2 regions of the Ferrimonas sp. SCSIO 43195 genome follow, and region 2 is predicted to be linked to the other one. Evidence: predicted binding sites of a transcription regulator. Region 2 holds the regulator's gene; the other holds the start of a gene.

Region 1 (7,667 bases), 1.5 Mb from region 2:
CCGCCTCTGCCAACAGCCCCATCAACAACGGGTACAGCCCCATGGGAATCAACACAAACAGCAGCAGCATCACTGCTTCGGCCTTGGCGATGCGGACAAAATCCAGGTTGGTCATCACCAGTCGGTGTGCCAGCACCACCATCACGCTGGCGCACACCCCGTGGCCCAGCCAGGCCACGTACTGCCACAACGGCGCCTCGACCAGCACGCTGATCAGCGCACAACCCAGCCCCAGCGCCGCCGCCCAGCGCAACAGGCGCCGGTTACCCAAGCGATAGGCCGCCCAGCTGGCCAGGGGCAGCGCCAGCAGTTGGCCAACCATAAACAGCACATTGAACCAACTGGCCTCATCCAGCGACAGCCCCAGGGCGCCGGCGATGTCGGCGGCGCCGCTGCTGTAGATTCCCGATGCCAACCCTTGCGGGAGCAGCATCAGCAGCGCCAGTGGCAGCAATGGCCAGATTCGGTTACTCATGGCGGGCATCCACGGCCACTACCGCCGACAGCCCCGGCACCACCCGTCCCCGCAGCACCTCGGGCAAGCTCAAGGCAATCTTCACCGGCACCCGCTGCACCACTTTGACAAAATTGCCGGTGGCGTTGTCCGGCGGCATCATGCTGAACTGAGCCCCGGTAGCCGGCGCCATGCTGAGCACCCGGCCCTCAATGGGGTGATCGGGAAAGCCATCCACCTCCACCAGTACCGCTTGCCGAGGTTTCAGCCGGGCAATCTCGCCCTCTTTAAAGTTGGCTTCTACCCATACCTCGTCGGTAGGCACAATGGACAGTAGCGGCGTGCCTGCCGCCACCAGTCGCCCCTGGCGCACAGCGCGGTTACCCACCACCCCGGCCACCGGTGCCCGAATGTCGGTGTCCTCCAGGTTCAGCTGCGCCAGCGCCAGCTCCGACTCCGCCTGAATTCGTCGCGCCTGCAGCAACTCCAGCTGGCTGCGTGCCGTCGCCAGCGCCTGGCGGGCCCCCTCCAGCTTGAGCTTCGACGAGGTCAACGCCAGCTCGGCCCGCTCCATGCGGGTTTTCTGAGCGTCATGAGTCGATTTCGACGCCAGGTTGTCCCGCAACAGGTTCGATAATCGCTGCCACTCCACCCGCTGATAACGCGCATCGGTGGCGGCAGAGTCGATGGCCGTTTCGGCCTCCTTGACGGCAATGATCTGCATCTCGATCTGCTGCCGGGCACTGACAATGCTCGCCTCTACCTCCGCCAATGACCCGGCAGCCTTGTCCTTCAGCGCCAGGTAGTTGCGCTTATCCAGCTGCGCCAGCAAGGTGCCAGCCTCCACCCACTGGTTGTCGGTCACCAGTACCCGGGTCACCACTCCGGCCACCTCGGCACTGACCGGCGTAATCTCGCCCTGCACATAGGCGTTATCGGTTTCAATCCAGCCTTGCCGCGGCGCCAGATAGAGGTACAATCCGCTGATGACCAGCACCAGAGTCAGCGCCACCAGGACTTTCTTTTTTCCACTGTTCATAGACACAACCATTGAAGAATCAACCACCATCAGCATCCAGATGTCTGCAAACCCACCACGGCAACGCCTCGTCAAAGCCCACTGTCGTTTGGTCTGGTTCAACAGCCATTAAGATACTGTACTGTACAGTATCATATTTGAGTAGTAAGATGGATTTCAAGCCCTACCAGGCAAAAACTGTACTGAGGAGTACCATATGCGCCCTTCCAGCCTGAAAAAGAAGCAGAATTATTTGGATGTCGCCACCGAGCTGTTTCTGCAACAGGGCTTCGACGCCACCGGGCTGGACCAGTTGATCGAGCGCTGCGGTGGCTCCAAGCTGACCCTGTACAACTATTTCGGTGACAAACGTGGCCTGCTGAAAGAGGTGGTGACCCGGCTGACCGGCGAACTGCAGACCATCCTGGCCGTAGATTCGGATCTCAGCCACAGCACCGAGCAACAGCTGCAGCACTTCTGCCGCAGCTACACCAGCTTCGTCTATCACCCAAAAACCATGGGCCTGTTTCGGCTGATGATTGCCCAAAGCAAACAGGATCAGGAGCTGGTGGAGTTCTTTCTGGATCGCGGCCCTCGCCGGGCACTGGCCACCCTGGAACAGTTGCTGGTGCAACTGGTGGCCGATGGCCAGCTGCAATTGGACGACCCGCACAACAGCGCCGAGCAGCTGCTGGGGGCACTGCGGGGCTCCCGTTACTTCGAGGCCCTGTTGACGCCGCTGCCCTCGGATTCCGCTCAGTTACAGCGCTACGCCGATACCGCGGTGGCCACCTTCCTGAAAAGCTGCCGCTAAAGCAACCTGGGCCACAATGAGGTACTCTTTTAAAGACAGAGAGAGAAAAGGACACCTCAATGCCCTCAGCCGCCGAAGGCCTGGCCTGGGTACTGTGGATCTGGCTGACGCTGCACTGCCTGATCCGTGGCAACCTGTGGCAGGCCATTAGAGAACACGACTACGTCTTGCACCTGACCCTGGGGTTCGTCGTGGGCCTCAGCGGCTTATGGCAATTGCGAGCCGGGATCTACGACGGCCTGGAGCTGCACTTTGTCGCCCTCACCGTCACCACCCTGGTGTTCGGCTGGCGCAATGCCATCGTGGTCGGCAGCCTGGCACTGCTGGCCAGTGTCGGCCTGGGCAGCGAGCCCTGGCAGGGCGCCGGCGCCGTTGGCCTGCTGGGGGTGGCCGCGCCCATCGGCCTCAGTTTTGCCATCTTGACCCTGAGCCACAACACCCTGCCCCGCAACCTGTGGATCTACATCTTCGTCGATGGCTTTTTCAATGGCATTGTCTGCTTCGTGGCCCGCACCCTGTTGCTGGCCAGCTGGTTCAGCTTTGACTACGACTGGACCATTATTCGGGACAACTATTTGATTCTGATGCCGCTGTTTTTCTTCCCCGAGGCCATGCTCAATGGCTTCAGCACCACCCTGTTGGTGGTTCACAAGCCCCATTGGCTGGCGACCTGGCGCGAAGAGCAATACCTTAAGTAGCCCCTTAGCTGGCCAGTTGTACATTCAGGCTGTCGTCCACCTCTACCCACAGCGCCACCGAGCGCTCAATGCCGATCTGCAGCGATTTGCCGGCCCCCATGCGGCGGGTTTTCACCCCCAGCAAACGCAGAATTCGTTCACAGGCCACGGTGGTCACCAACACATAGTGCTTAATGTCATTGTCGATGGCGAAATCGTAGAACGACTTTACCAAAGCCGCGGTGGAGTGATTCACCAGGCCGCGGCCCTTCTCACCGTCGCCCTTGCGCACGGTAAAACGGCTGATCTCCCACACCTTCTCCTGCTGCGGCGCCGCTTCGCCCTGCAGCAACTCCGGAAACACGTCCTTCAACATGTACTGGCCCTGGGTCGGCAGCGCGCGCCAGCAGCCGATGACGCTGTCGTTGTGATCGGTCATGGCGATGTGCGACACCTGCAGCGCATCGAAGTTGTCGGTTTCCAGGCCGTCCTCACAGCTGACCTCCCAGCCAAGGCGCTGCTTAAAGGTCTCATTTCTAAGCTTAAAGACCTGATTCAACAGCTCAGGGTTGGCAGGAGAAGTGTGTGGGTTGATCACAGTAATGTTGGACATGTTGCTCACCTTTTCGGAATCGAAATCGTGAGCAAAAATTAAGAAATTCCCCGCCCCGGCATAACTGTCAGTTGTGCCCATGTCAGATCTGACAGGTGGTCGCCAGCGCCGCCGTCCTTTACCTTTACCGCCGTCACTGATGCACCGTCGCGACCCCCGCCAAACCGAGCATTGACGCGGATCGGGACCACAGCAATCAGCCCTACTGTCACAACTGACAGCTAACCCGGCACGGCACTTCGGGCTAGTCTGAACCCAATCACTGATATGGACGACGTTTGCCATGACTGCACAGGCCCACCACGCACAGCACACTCAACACAGCGCCCTGCCCGGCGAGCTGTTGTTTACCCTGGATAAGGCCCAGCACCTGTCCCGGCGTTCCGGCTGGGCCTGGTCCCTGACCCGCAACAACCGCCGCATCGGCTCCGGCTCCGGCATGTTTGGCTACCCGGTGTCATCGCTGCTACACGCGGCAGTGCAGGAGCAGGCCGACGCCCTGTACCTGTCGACGCCGCCACACGACGGCTTCATCACCCTGGGCGAGCTGTTACCCAGCCTGAAAGCGGCCAACATTCGTGAGCTCAACATCCCCAGCATCAATTGCCCCTGGTGGGTGTTTGGCCAACAGCAGAAACAGGCGTCGGATCACGGCATCACCATCAACCGTTTCCCGGTCAAGGACATCGGCAACCAGATCTATTACGGCCCCTACACCCTGGCCACTCAGGGGCGCCCCTGGGTGGTCGCGGTCTGCGCCACCACCCTGGGCGGCGGCGACCACCCACTGGCGACGTTCGATGGCGAGTTCGGTCACAACCAACGCATTCGCCAGCGAGTACTGAGCAGCCATGCCCTGGCCAGCGATCTGGCCGACGCCACCCAGGCCTACGCCGGCCTGCGTAACGCCGCCGGCAGCGAACTGTCGTTGCAGCAATTCGATGGTGCCGAGGCCTTTGCCCGGTTGCTGCTGCAACAGGCACAGATGCAGCTGCCAACGCTGGTGGTGATCACCAACCAGAGCCGCTGCCAGCAACTGATTCAACGGGGCTGGGTGGACGAACTGCTGCTCAGTTGCCAGCTGATCGACAGCCAACCCAGTCATCAGGCCCTGGCGCCGCTGACCAGCCTCAGCGGCTGGCAGATGAGCGACTGCCACTTGTTAAGCAACGGCGTGCAGCTGGAACTGCTGCGCAAGCCTTACTGATTACCACCTGAAGGAACAGGAGCCCCTCATGGACAGAAAAATCACCCCGAGCCGCGGCCCGGCCATCAAAAACGCCGTCATCGCCACCCTGTTGGGGCTGGTGCTGGCCTCGGCGGCCTACGCCCTCAGCCATGGCGACAGCGACCGCGTGCAGCAGCGGGTCGACAGCGCCACCCTGGTGGTCACTACCGTTCAAGCCGGTGCCTTTGAGGACACCTTGCGGCTGCGTGGCAGCATCAAGCCGAAAACCAGCATCTACCTGGATGCCATCAGCGGTGGCCGGGTAGAGCAGAAGCTGGTGGAACAGGGGGAGTTTGTCACCGAGGGCCAGCCGCTGGTGAAGCTGTCCAACAGCGCCCTGCAGCTGGACGTCATCAGCCGCGAGGCACAGATCACCGAGCAGCTCAACTTCCTGCGCAACACCCAGATGACCATGGAAACCAACAAGCTCAACCTGAAACGGGATCTGCTGGAGATTGAACACCAGATCAACCAATTGCAACGCAAGGTTAAACAGGCCATTGCCCTGGAGAAGCGCGACCTGATCCCCAAGGACGACCTGCTCAACCTGCAGCAGGATCTGAGCTACTACCAGAAACGCCGCCAGTTGACCCAGGAGCGCCAGCAGGCGGAAAACCTGATTCGCCAGGCGCAGATCACCCAGTTGGAGGACAGCGCCAAGATGCTGGACACCAACCTGGCCTTTGCCCGTAAGAACCTGGACAACCTGCTGGTAAAGGCGCCGGTGTCCGGCTACCTCAGCGATCTGGACGTGGTGGTGGGCGAGTCCAAGACCAAGGGCGCCCGTCTCGGCCAAATTGACCTGCCCGGCGAGTACAAGTTGGCGGTGGAGGTGGACGAGTACTACCTCAGCCAGGTGCAGCTGGGCATGGCCGCCAAAGTGCGGGTCAACGGCCGGCTGATCGACGCCATCACCACCAAGATCGACAGCCGGGTCAACGCCTCCCGCTTCACCGTGGAGATTGACCTGCCCGGCGACCTGGCCGGCATCAAACGTGGCCAGAGCCTGGACGTGGATCTGGTGCTGAGCAGCCCTCAGGACAACGCGGTGCTGCTGAACAAGGGCGCCTTCGTTAACGACAGCGGCGGCCACTGGGCCTTTGTGCTGTCGAGCGACGGCCACCAGGCCCACCGCACCGCCATTCGCCTGGGCAAGAAAAACGCCACCGTGTTTCAGGTGCTGGAGGGGCTCAAACCCGGCGACCGAGTGATCACCTCCAGCTATTCAAGCTTCGACAACGCCGACGAACTGCTACTCAACTAATCAATAAAAAAGGAATTTTGTCATGATTACCCTGACCGGCATTCATAAAGCCTTTCGCACCCACGACATCGAAACCGTGGCCCTGGACGCCCTGGATCTGACCGTGGCCCCCGGCGACTTTGTCTCCATCATGGGGCCGTCCGGCTGCGGCAAGTCGACCCTGCTGTCGATCATCGGCATGCTCGACCATCCCGATGCCGGCCAGTACCGTTTCGACGGTGAGCAGATTGAGGGCTTTTCCGAGCGGCAATTGGCCAGCCTGCGCAGCCGCAGCCTCGGCTACATCTTTCAGAGCTTCAACCTGGTGGACGACCTGACCGTGGCCCAGAACGTCGAACTGCCACTGCTGTACAACAAGGTCGCCAAGGCCGAACGACGCCAGCGGGTGGCAGCCATTCTGGACCAGCTCAACATCGGCCACCGCGCCGGTCACCTGCCGCAGCAGCTGTCCGGTGGTCAGCAGCAGCGGGTAGCCATCGCCCGGGCGCTGGTGATCAACCCCAAGCTGATTCTGGCGGACGAGCCCACCGGCAACCTGGACTCGGAAAACGGCCTCGAGGTGATGCGATTGCTGACCGAACTCAACCGCAAAGGCACCACCATCGTGATGGTGACCCACTCCCGCCGCGACGCCGACTACGGCAACCGCATCATTGAACTGCTGGACGGCAAGGTGGTCGACGGCGACCAGGGCCAGCCATTGAAGGAGGTGCAGTGTGCTTAACCAGTATCTGATCACCGCCTATCGCGCCATGCTGCGGCAGAAAAGCCACAGCCTGCTGAACATTCTCGGCCTGGCCGTGGGCCTGAGCGCCGCCATTCTCATCGCCCTGTTTGTCAGCTATCAGCTGTCCTTCGATCGCTTTTTGCCCCATGCCGACAACACCTATCGGCTGCAGCAGCACTGGCCCTCCATGGGCATGCAGGCACCGCTGGTCAGCTCCGCCTTTAACACCGAGCTGAATAACGTTGCCGCGGTAGAGCAGGTGTTTAACCTGATGGACCTGTCGCAGAAGGTCGACCCCAAGGTGGAGCACATCGGCCAGCAGTTGCAGCTGGGCACCCTGTTTGCCGCCAGCAGCAACCTGACCGAGCTGCTGCCGCTGACCACCCTGGCCGGCGACCTGCAACGGGCGCTGACCGAACCGGATCAACTGGCGCTGTCCAGTGACGAGGCCCGGCGCCTGTTTGGCCACACCGAGGTGGTGGGCGCCACCTTGCAGGGTAAGGCACAGCGCTGGACCATCGCCGCGGTGTTTGAAACGCTGCCGGACAACAGCCACTTCGCCTTCGACCTGCTCACCGCCGCCAACCCGGCGCTGATCGGCACCCCCTCCATGGGCCACAACAACAGCTACACCTACCTGCGTACCCGCCCCGGTGCCGACACCGAGCGTCTGGCGGCGGATCTGACCGCCCTGTACGACGCCCTGGCCTATGGCGGTAAAAACATGGTCACCATGGAGCTGCAGGCCATTACCGACATCCATCTGGACGCCGAGTCTCAGTTTGAGATGAAGACCAACGGCTCACGCTTTGTGGTCACCGTCTGCACCGGCCTCAGCCTGCTGCTGGTGGCCATCGCCCTGATCAACTTCG
Region 2 (7,667 bases):
CTGAATCACCGGCAGCAGTTGTTGTTGGCTGAGGTTGCCGAAGGTCAGCGTCAGCCACAGTACGTAGATGACAAACGCCAGGCCGGTGCCCAGTAGCAGCGCCTTGGCGATGGTGGCGGGCCGCTTCCCGTAGTACTTCACCAGGCTGGGGACGTTGCCGTGATAGCCAAAGGAGGCCAGCATGAACGGCAGTGCCGCCAGGCCGAAGATGGCGTACTCGGTATTGCCGCTGTCGTTCGGCCAAAGGTGCTGGGGTGAGACCCCGCTCATCAGGTCACTGCTGGCGGCGGCAAAGGTCAGAATCATGGCGCCGATCATCAGGGTGCTGATGCGGTCTACGGCGCCGGCGCCGATCCAGACGATCACCGCCAGCACGCCGGCAAAGCTCAGTGATGCCAGTCGGCTGTCCATTTCGATTCCGGTGGTGGCTTCCATCAAGTGGCTGACGATGGAGCTGCCGCCGCTGATGTAGGCGTAGGTCAGGATGTAGAGGACGAAGGCGATGGAGATGCCGTTGGCGACTCGCCACGGACGGCCCAGGGTATCGCCGACCATGGAGTCAAAGCTGGCACCATCGGGGTAGTGCAGGTTGGTTTCCAGCACAAATAAGCCGGACAGCAGCATGCACAGCCAGGCGATGGCCAAGACCAACAGGCTGTAATTGAACCACATGCCGGCGCTGGTGACCGGTAGGGAAAACATACCGGCACCGACGGTGGTGGCGGCGATGATCATGGCCCCGCCGAGCAGGGAGGGAGAGCGGTGTTTGTTCATTCTATGTCTCAAAAAAAGGGCCCCGTAGGGCCCTGATTGGCGCTGCGTTCGCTATCAGCCTACCTGGCTGATGGAGGCGCGCATGCTTACCGGCAGTTGTTTTAGCACCAGTTGTGCCAGTGCTTTGATCTTGTCGGTATCGGGTTTGTCACCGATGCAGCCCATCTCCTTGAGTCTCAGCGTCAGGGTGTTGAACACCTTCTTGTCGAAGAACTCGGGAGCACTGGTGCCGTGCAGCTTGCACAAACGTTCGGCCAGCTTGGTGCTTTCCTTCTCCAGCGCACCTCGCTCAATCTGGGGTTCCGCCTGCAGGCGGGACAGCAGAATGGCGTAGCGCTGCAGAGTCTCCTGACTGATGGCACCGAGTTGCATCAGGGCATTGCGGTGGCTTTCGACCACTCGCAGGTGATCACCGTGCTCTTCCAGGTGGCCGTTGTTGATCAGTTCGTTGATCACCGCCTGCAGGTATTCTTCCAACTCCCCATCCAGCCCCATAAACAGCTCGGCCTGCAGCAGAGGGTAGAGCTCGCTGGCCTGGTCGATCAGCTGGTTGCGGCTGAGGTGATCGGACTTCAGCGCCAGCGAAGCGATCAGGCTGGGCAGAATCATCAGATGCAGGATGTTGTTGCGGTAGTAAGTCATGGTGATCGCCTGGTTGTCGGCGATGCTGACGATCTCACCCAGCTCATCCTGGCTGAGCTGGAATTTCTCCAGATCCAGCACGGTTTTCAGGATCGACTTGCCGTCCCCGTCGGTCAGGGTGGTGTAGGGGGTGTAGGGTACCGCCTGCAGCAACTTCAGGTAGAAATCCAGCTGCTTCTCCAGGGTGGCTCGGGCCATGGCATGCTGTGGTGTGGCCAGCAGCGTGGTGGCGGTCAGGGTCACGGCGCTGACGGCGGCGGCATCGTTGATGTTGCACATCAACTGGCCGGCCAGCTCGTTGACCACCGGGGTCAGCCAGGGCTGACGTTGATCCGGATCCGCCTGAGTGTCCTGGCGCCAGTTCGGCACTTTATCGTTGAGGAACTGATGGACAGTGATCGGCTGACCAAAGTTGACATAGCCTTCGCCATAGTTGCGCAGTTTTTTGATGGCGGACAATACCTGCAGCATGCCCTCCTTCTCTTTCTTCTTTCCTTTCAGCTCCTTGTGATAGGTCGCTACCTCCATCACATGGTCATAGCCCAGGTAGATGGGCACCAGGGTGACGGGCCGTTCGATGCCGCGCAGGACGGTTTGAATGGTCATGGCGATCATGCCGGTCTTCGGCGGTAACAGCCGGCCGGTGCGAGAGCGGCCGCCCTCGCAGAAGTACTCAATGGAGTAGCCACGGGCAAACAGCTGATGCAGGTATTCTCGGAACACCTCGGCGTACAGCTTGTTGCCTTTGAAGGAGCGCCGAATGAAGAAGGCGCCGCCATGACGGAAAATCGGACCGGCGGGCCAGAAGTTCAGGTTGACCCCGGCGGCGATGTGCGGCGGCACCATCCCCTGTTGATAGATGATGTAGGACAGCAGCAGGTAGTCCATGTGGCTGCGGTGGCAGGGCACAAACACAATCTCATGGCCGTCCTGAGACAGCTGGCGGACCTGTTCGGCGCCGCGGACATTGATGCCATTGTAGATTTTGTTCCAGATCCAGGACAACAGCCGCTCACCGATACGGATCAGGTTGCTGGAGTAATCGGCGGCGATCTCCTCCAGGTATTCCAGGGCGCGTTCGCGGGCTTTCTCTTCACTGATGTTCTTGCTTTTGGCTTCTTCCCGAATCGCCTCATCCAGCCCCTTGGAGGCCAGCAGGCTACGGAACAGGGCATCGCGATCCGGCAGTCGAGGTCCGGTGGCCACGGTGCGTTGACGACCGAAATGGACTCGCGCCACCCGAGCCAGTTTCTGGGCAATGCTGTCGTCGGTGCCGTGTTTGTCGGCCATATAGCGCAGCGACACCGGGCGGGAGAAGCGAATAAAGGTATCCCGTCCCAGCATCATCAGAATGAAAAACTTGCGCAGCCAGGTGGGTTGCTCTTTGTTGAGCAGGGTGGCGCTAACGCTTTCCTCTTTGCCCGGATCACGGCCCCACATCAGCGACACCGGCACCACTTGAACGTCCAGGTCGTCGTGTTGTTGATGCAGCGACAACAGCTTCTCGAACCGTGCCAGGAAGTCGGCCTTTTTCGCTTTACCAAACAGGGGGGTGGCGCCGTTGAGCCAGACTACACGGCTGACGGACTGACCTTTGATCTGCAGAGGTTTCAACGGGCTTGGCAGGTTGGCGTTGAGGCAGGCCTCATGCAATGCCAGCAGATCCGAATGCGACTCGTGGCTCATGACGTACACCAGGGGCCGGTCGGTATCGATGTCCAGCTCGGCAATGGGGTCTTCAGGCACCAACCGGCTGTTCACTACCGGCTTTTGCAGCCAGCGTGCGCCCTTCATCCAGGGCGATAAGAATTCTTGGGTCACCGTTCTATTCGCTTTTTGTTCGTTAACTGGTTGTGATTCTACACCGAAAGCGACTCAGGCGGCAGTCTGCTGTACCGGCCAATTGTCAGCGGGTGTTCCGGCTGTGGGGATTTGGCCAGTCAAATTCAATAAATTACTGTTGAATTTATCGCCTACCTGTATATACTCACAGTGGTACTGTATAGATAAACAGGTAGAGATATGAAGCCGTTAACCCCGAGACAGACCCAGGTGCTGGAACTGATCCGCAACCATATGCAGGAGACCGGCATGCCGCCGACTCGTGCGGAGATCGCCAAACGTCTGGGGTTTCGCAGTGCCAATGCCGCCGAAGAGCATCTGAAGGCGTTGGCGCGCAAGCAGGTGATCGAGATAGTCCCCGGCACCTCGCGCGGCATTCGCCTGTTGGATACCGGTCCGGAACCGGAGCAACTGGGGTTGCCGTTGATCGGTCAGGTGGCAGCGGGGGAGCCGATTCTGGCTCAGCAGCATATCGAACAGCATTGTCAGTTGGACCCCAGCATGTTCCGTCCCAATGCCGATTATCTGTTGCGGGTGCGGGGCGACTCCATGGTCGATATCGGCATTATGGATGGGGATCTGTTGGCGGTACACAGTCAGCAGGAGGCTCACAACGGTCAGATTGTGGTGGCCAGGGTGGGCGAAGATGTGACCGTGAAGCGGTTTCAGCGTAAAGACAATCTGGTGTACCTGCACGCCGAAAACAGTGAATACCAACCCATTGTGGTGGACCTGGAGCATGAGCCTCTGAGCATTGAAGGCCTGGCGGTGGGTGTGATTCGAAACGGAGGATTGCAATAATGAAGACTCGGCAAGGAACGCAGTTTCGTCATCCCGGCCTGTGGCAGGGCAATTGGTCCACCAACCCCAGATTGACCCGACTGGACAGCGGCGCGGCGGCCCTGACTGAATTGGCACCGAAGCTGGCGGAGTTGAGCCAGAAGCAGCGCTGGTTGGTGCTGGTAAACCCACCAAGGTTCGGTTGGAAACAGATTCTGCAAAATGCCGGAGTGGCCATGGACCGCATTCTGATCGTTCGCTGTCAGGACGACGTCGAAGGCCAGTGGGCCGTCGAACAGGCGCTGTCCGGGCATACCTGCAGCGCGGTGGTGGCCTGGTTGCCTACCATTGCCGCCCGCGACTGGCGCCGGTTGGAGCTGGCCAGTCGCCGTGCCGAATGTTCCGGCTATCTGTTTCAATCTCAAACCAGCCGCATTACCACTCAACTGGTGTCGAACTGGATTCACTAACCTCGGGGAATGCTGGCTTGAGCCGTGGATTCAGGCCTGTCCTTAATAATGAACCTTGTTCGCCTTCAGTTGCTGCTGTTTAATACACCTTTTCATACCCTTAGTGTTTTCTATTGCCAATCGATAAATTAAAGAGATTTCCTCTTTTTTGCCCTTGCATACGTGGATTGAGTGCTATTCTTGATCTTGATCAAATCGAAATATGTCATTAGGTTAGAAAAGACACAGTCGAAGAACTGTGTGAGGCAGAAGTAACGGTCACGCGGAACCGCGTCGGCTGTGTGCCCAAACCGATTAAGGGGAGGGGAGCTTCATAGGGCTGAGCATTACTGTGCTGCTCTTCTCTGGATATTGCGTCATGCAATACACAGAGGAGTAGTTGATGTGAGAAGGATTGCTTTACTGGCCATCATCGCCTTGATGCCAGTGTGGGCGGTCGCCGAGTCGGATTACAATCTGACCCCGGGCGTGACCGCCATCAGTGAGCAGGTGTATGGCCTGCACATGACCATTTTCTATATCTGCTGTGCCATTGCGGCGGTGGTGTTTGGAGTGATGCTCTACTCCCTGATTGCACACCGCAAGTCCAAAGGCGCGGTGCCCGCCAATTTTCATGAAAGTACCAAGATCGAAATTCTGTGGACGGTGATTCCGTTCATTATTTTGATCGTCATGGCGGTGCCTGCCACCAAAACTCTGGTGGCGATGGAAGATCCCAGTCAGTCCGACCTCACCATTCAGATCACCGGCTCCCAATGGAAGTGGCATTACAAGTATTTCGACCAGGGTGTGGAGTTTTTCAGCCTGATGTCCACCCCTCAAAGCCAAATCAATGACGCCGAAGCCAAAGGCGAAAACTACCTGCTGGAGGTGGATAAGCCGTTGGTGATTCCCGTCAACCGCAAAGTCCGTTTCCTGATGACCTCTGACGACGTCATCCACTCCTGGTGGGTGCCGGCCTTTGCGGTGAAAAAGGACGCCAACCCGGGGTTCATCAACGAAGCCTGGACCCGGGTGGACAAGCCTGGCACCTACCGAGGTCAATGCGCCGAGTTATGTGGAAAAGACCACGGCTTCATGCCGGTGGTGGTGGAGGTGTTGCCAGAAGCGGAGTTTGATCTTTGGCTGGCCGAGCAGCAGGGGGCGGCGGCAGCGGCGGCCAAGGCGGAAACCGAAGCCCTGACCCAGACACTGACTATGGAGGAGAGCATGACCCTGGGAGAGCAGGTGTACCTGTCTCGATGCGCGGCCTGCCACATGCCTAACGGCGCGGGCCTGCAGGGGGTGTTCCCGGCTCTGAAAGACAGCCCCATCGCCCTGGGTGAGGTGAAGGCGCACATCGACATTGTGGTTCATGGCAAGGCCGGAACCGCCATGCAAGCGTTTGCGGCTCAGTTGAGTAACAAGGAGCTGGCGGCGGTGGTGACTTATGAACGAAACGCCTGGGGCAATGACACCGGCGATGTGGTACAGACGGCGGATGTAGCCGCCTCTAAGGGACAATGAGGGGCACAGTCATGACCATAGCGACACGAGAAAATCAGGCCGATGTCGGCCATATCGAAACGGAACACGACCATCACCACGCACCGCAGAAGGGCCTGAAACGATGGTTGCTGACCACCAACCACAAAGAGATCGGCACCCTGTATCTGTGGTTCAGCTTTACCATGTTTTTGGTCGGTGGGGCCATGGCGATGGTGATTCGGGCCGAGTTGTTCCAGCCGGGTCTGCAGTTGGTAGAGCCGAACTTCTTCAATCAGATGACCACGGTCCATGGACTGATTATGGTATTTGGGGCGGTGATGCCGGCGTTTACAGGGCTGGCTAACTGGATGATCCCGATGATGATCGGCGCCCCGGATATGGCACTGCCACGGCTGAACAACTGGAGTTTCTGGATCCTGCCGTTTGCCTTTGCCCTGTTGATCGGCAGTTTGTTTATGGAAGGGGGCGGTCCGGCATTCGGCTGGACTTTCTATGCGCCGTTGTCGACCACCTTCAGCGGTGATTCCACCGCGCTGTTTGTGTTTTCGGTTCACATCATGGGCATCAGCTCCATCATGGGCGCCATCAACGTCATTGTGACCATCGTCAACCTGCGTGCTCCGGGCATGACTTACATGAAGATGCCACTGTTTGTCTGGACCTGGTTGATCACCGCCTTTCTGTTGATCGCGGTGATGCCGGTACTGGCGGGGGCGGTGACCATGGTATTGACCGATAAGTACTTCGGTACCGCGTTCTTCGATGCCGCCGGCGGTGGTGACCCGGTGATGTTCCAGCACATTTTCTGGTTCTTTGGTCATCCAGAGGTGTACATCATGATTTTGCCGGCGTTTGGCATCATCTCCGCCATTGTGCCCGCGTTTTCCCGCAAGAAGTTGTTTGGCTATGCCTCCATGGTATACGCCACCGCGTCTATTGCCCTGCTGTCCTTCATCGTCTGGGCCCACCACATGTTCACCACCGGCATGCCGGTGGCGGCGGAACTGTTTTTCATGTACTGCACCATGCTGATCTCGGTGCCCACCGGGGTCAAGGTGTTTAACTGGGTGGCCACCATGTGGCGGGGCGCCATCAGCTTTGAGGCGCCGATGATGTTTGCGCTGGCGTTCATCGTGCTGTTTACCATCGGCGGCCTGTCCGGGTTGATGCTGGCCATTACGCCAGTGGATTTCCAGTACCACGATACCTACTTTGTGGTGGCCCATTTCCATTACGTGCTGGTGACCGGGGCGGTGTTTTCCATCATGGCGGCGGCCTACTACTGGCTGCCGAAATGGACCGGCCACATGTACAGCGAACGCCTGGCCAAATGGCACTTCTGGTGCTCTGTGGTGTCGGTCAATGTGCTGTTTTTCCCCATGCACTTCCTGGGACTGGCGGGGATGCCGAGACGGATTCCCGATTATGCCCTGCAGTTTGCCGATATTAATCAGATCGTTTCCATTGGTGGCTTTGCCTTTGGCTTGTCGCAACTGATCTTCCTCGCCTTGGTGATCAAGTGCATTCGCGGCGGCCAGCAGGCGCCGGCCAAGCCCTGGGACGGTGCCGAAGGGCTGGAGTGGACGGTGGCCTCTCCGGCGCCACTGCATACCTTCGATACGCCCCCTAAGGTAGCGTGAGATGACTGGCCCTAATGCCAATCGACGTCTG

Evidence for each region. Region 2 encodes LexA, which represses DNA repair genes until DNA is damaged. Its sites were predicted from a motif close to TACTGTATNNNNATACAGTA; they were not measured.
Region 1: J8Z22_RS16130 (acyl-homoserine-lactone synthase) is a predicted target of LexA. The motif match lies at 3,780-3,799, and genes of this name have one in related genera.

The regions. Positions count from the first base shown of each region.
Region 1 covers NZ_CP072679.1:3,481,121-3,488,787, forward strand. Annotated here, with positions in the region: gene J8Z22_RS16110 (MFS transporter) at 1-475, opposite strand, end outside; gene J8Z22_RS16115 (HlyD family secretion protein) at 468-1,493, opposite strand; gene J8Z22_RS16120 (TetR/AcrR family transcriptional regulator) at 1,690-2,286, shown strand; gene J8Z22_RS16125 (hypothetical protein) at 2,346-2,984, shown strand; gene J8Z22_RS16130 (acyl-homoserine-lactone synthase) at 2,989-3,576, opposite strand; gene J8Z22_RS16135 (hypothetical protein) at 3,860-4,783, shown strand; gene J8Z22_RS16140 (efflux RND transporter periplasmic adaptor subunit) at 4,812-6,068, shown strand; gene J8Z22_RS16145 (ABC transporter ATP-binding protein) at 6,091-6,792, shown strand; gene J8Z22_RS16150 (ABC transporter permease) at 6,785-7,667, shown strand, end outside.
Region 2 covers NZ_CP072679.1:186,144-193,810, forward strand. Annotated here, with positions in the region: gene J8Z22_RS00865 (aromatic amino acid transport family protein) at 1-786, opposite strand, end outside; gene plsB (glycerol-3-phosphate 1-O-acyltransferase PlsB) at 829-3,210, opposite strand; gene lexA (transcriptional repressor LexA) at 3,439-4,059, shown strand; gene J8Z22_RS00880 (SulA-like leucine-rich domain-containing protein) at 4,059-4,508, shown strand; partial or broken gene coxB (cytochrome c oxidase subunit II) at 4,929-5,993, shown strand; gene ctaD (cytochrome c oxidase subunit I) at 6,026-7,636, shown strand; gene J8Z22_RS00895 (cytochrome c oxidase assembly protein) at 7,638-7,667, shown strand, end outside.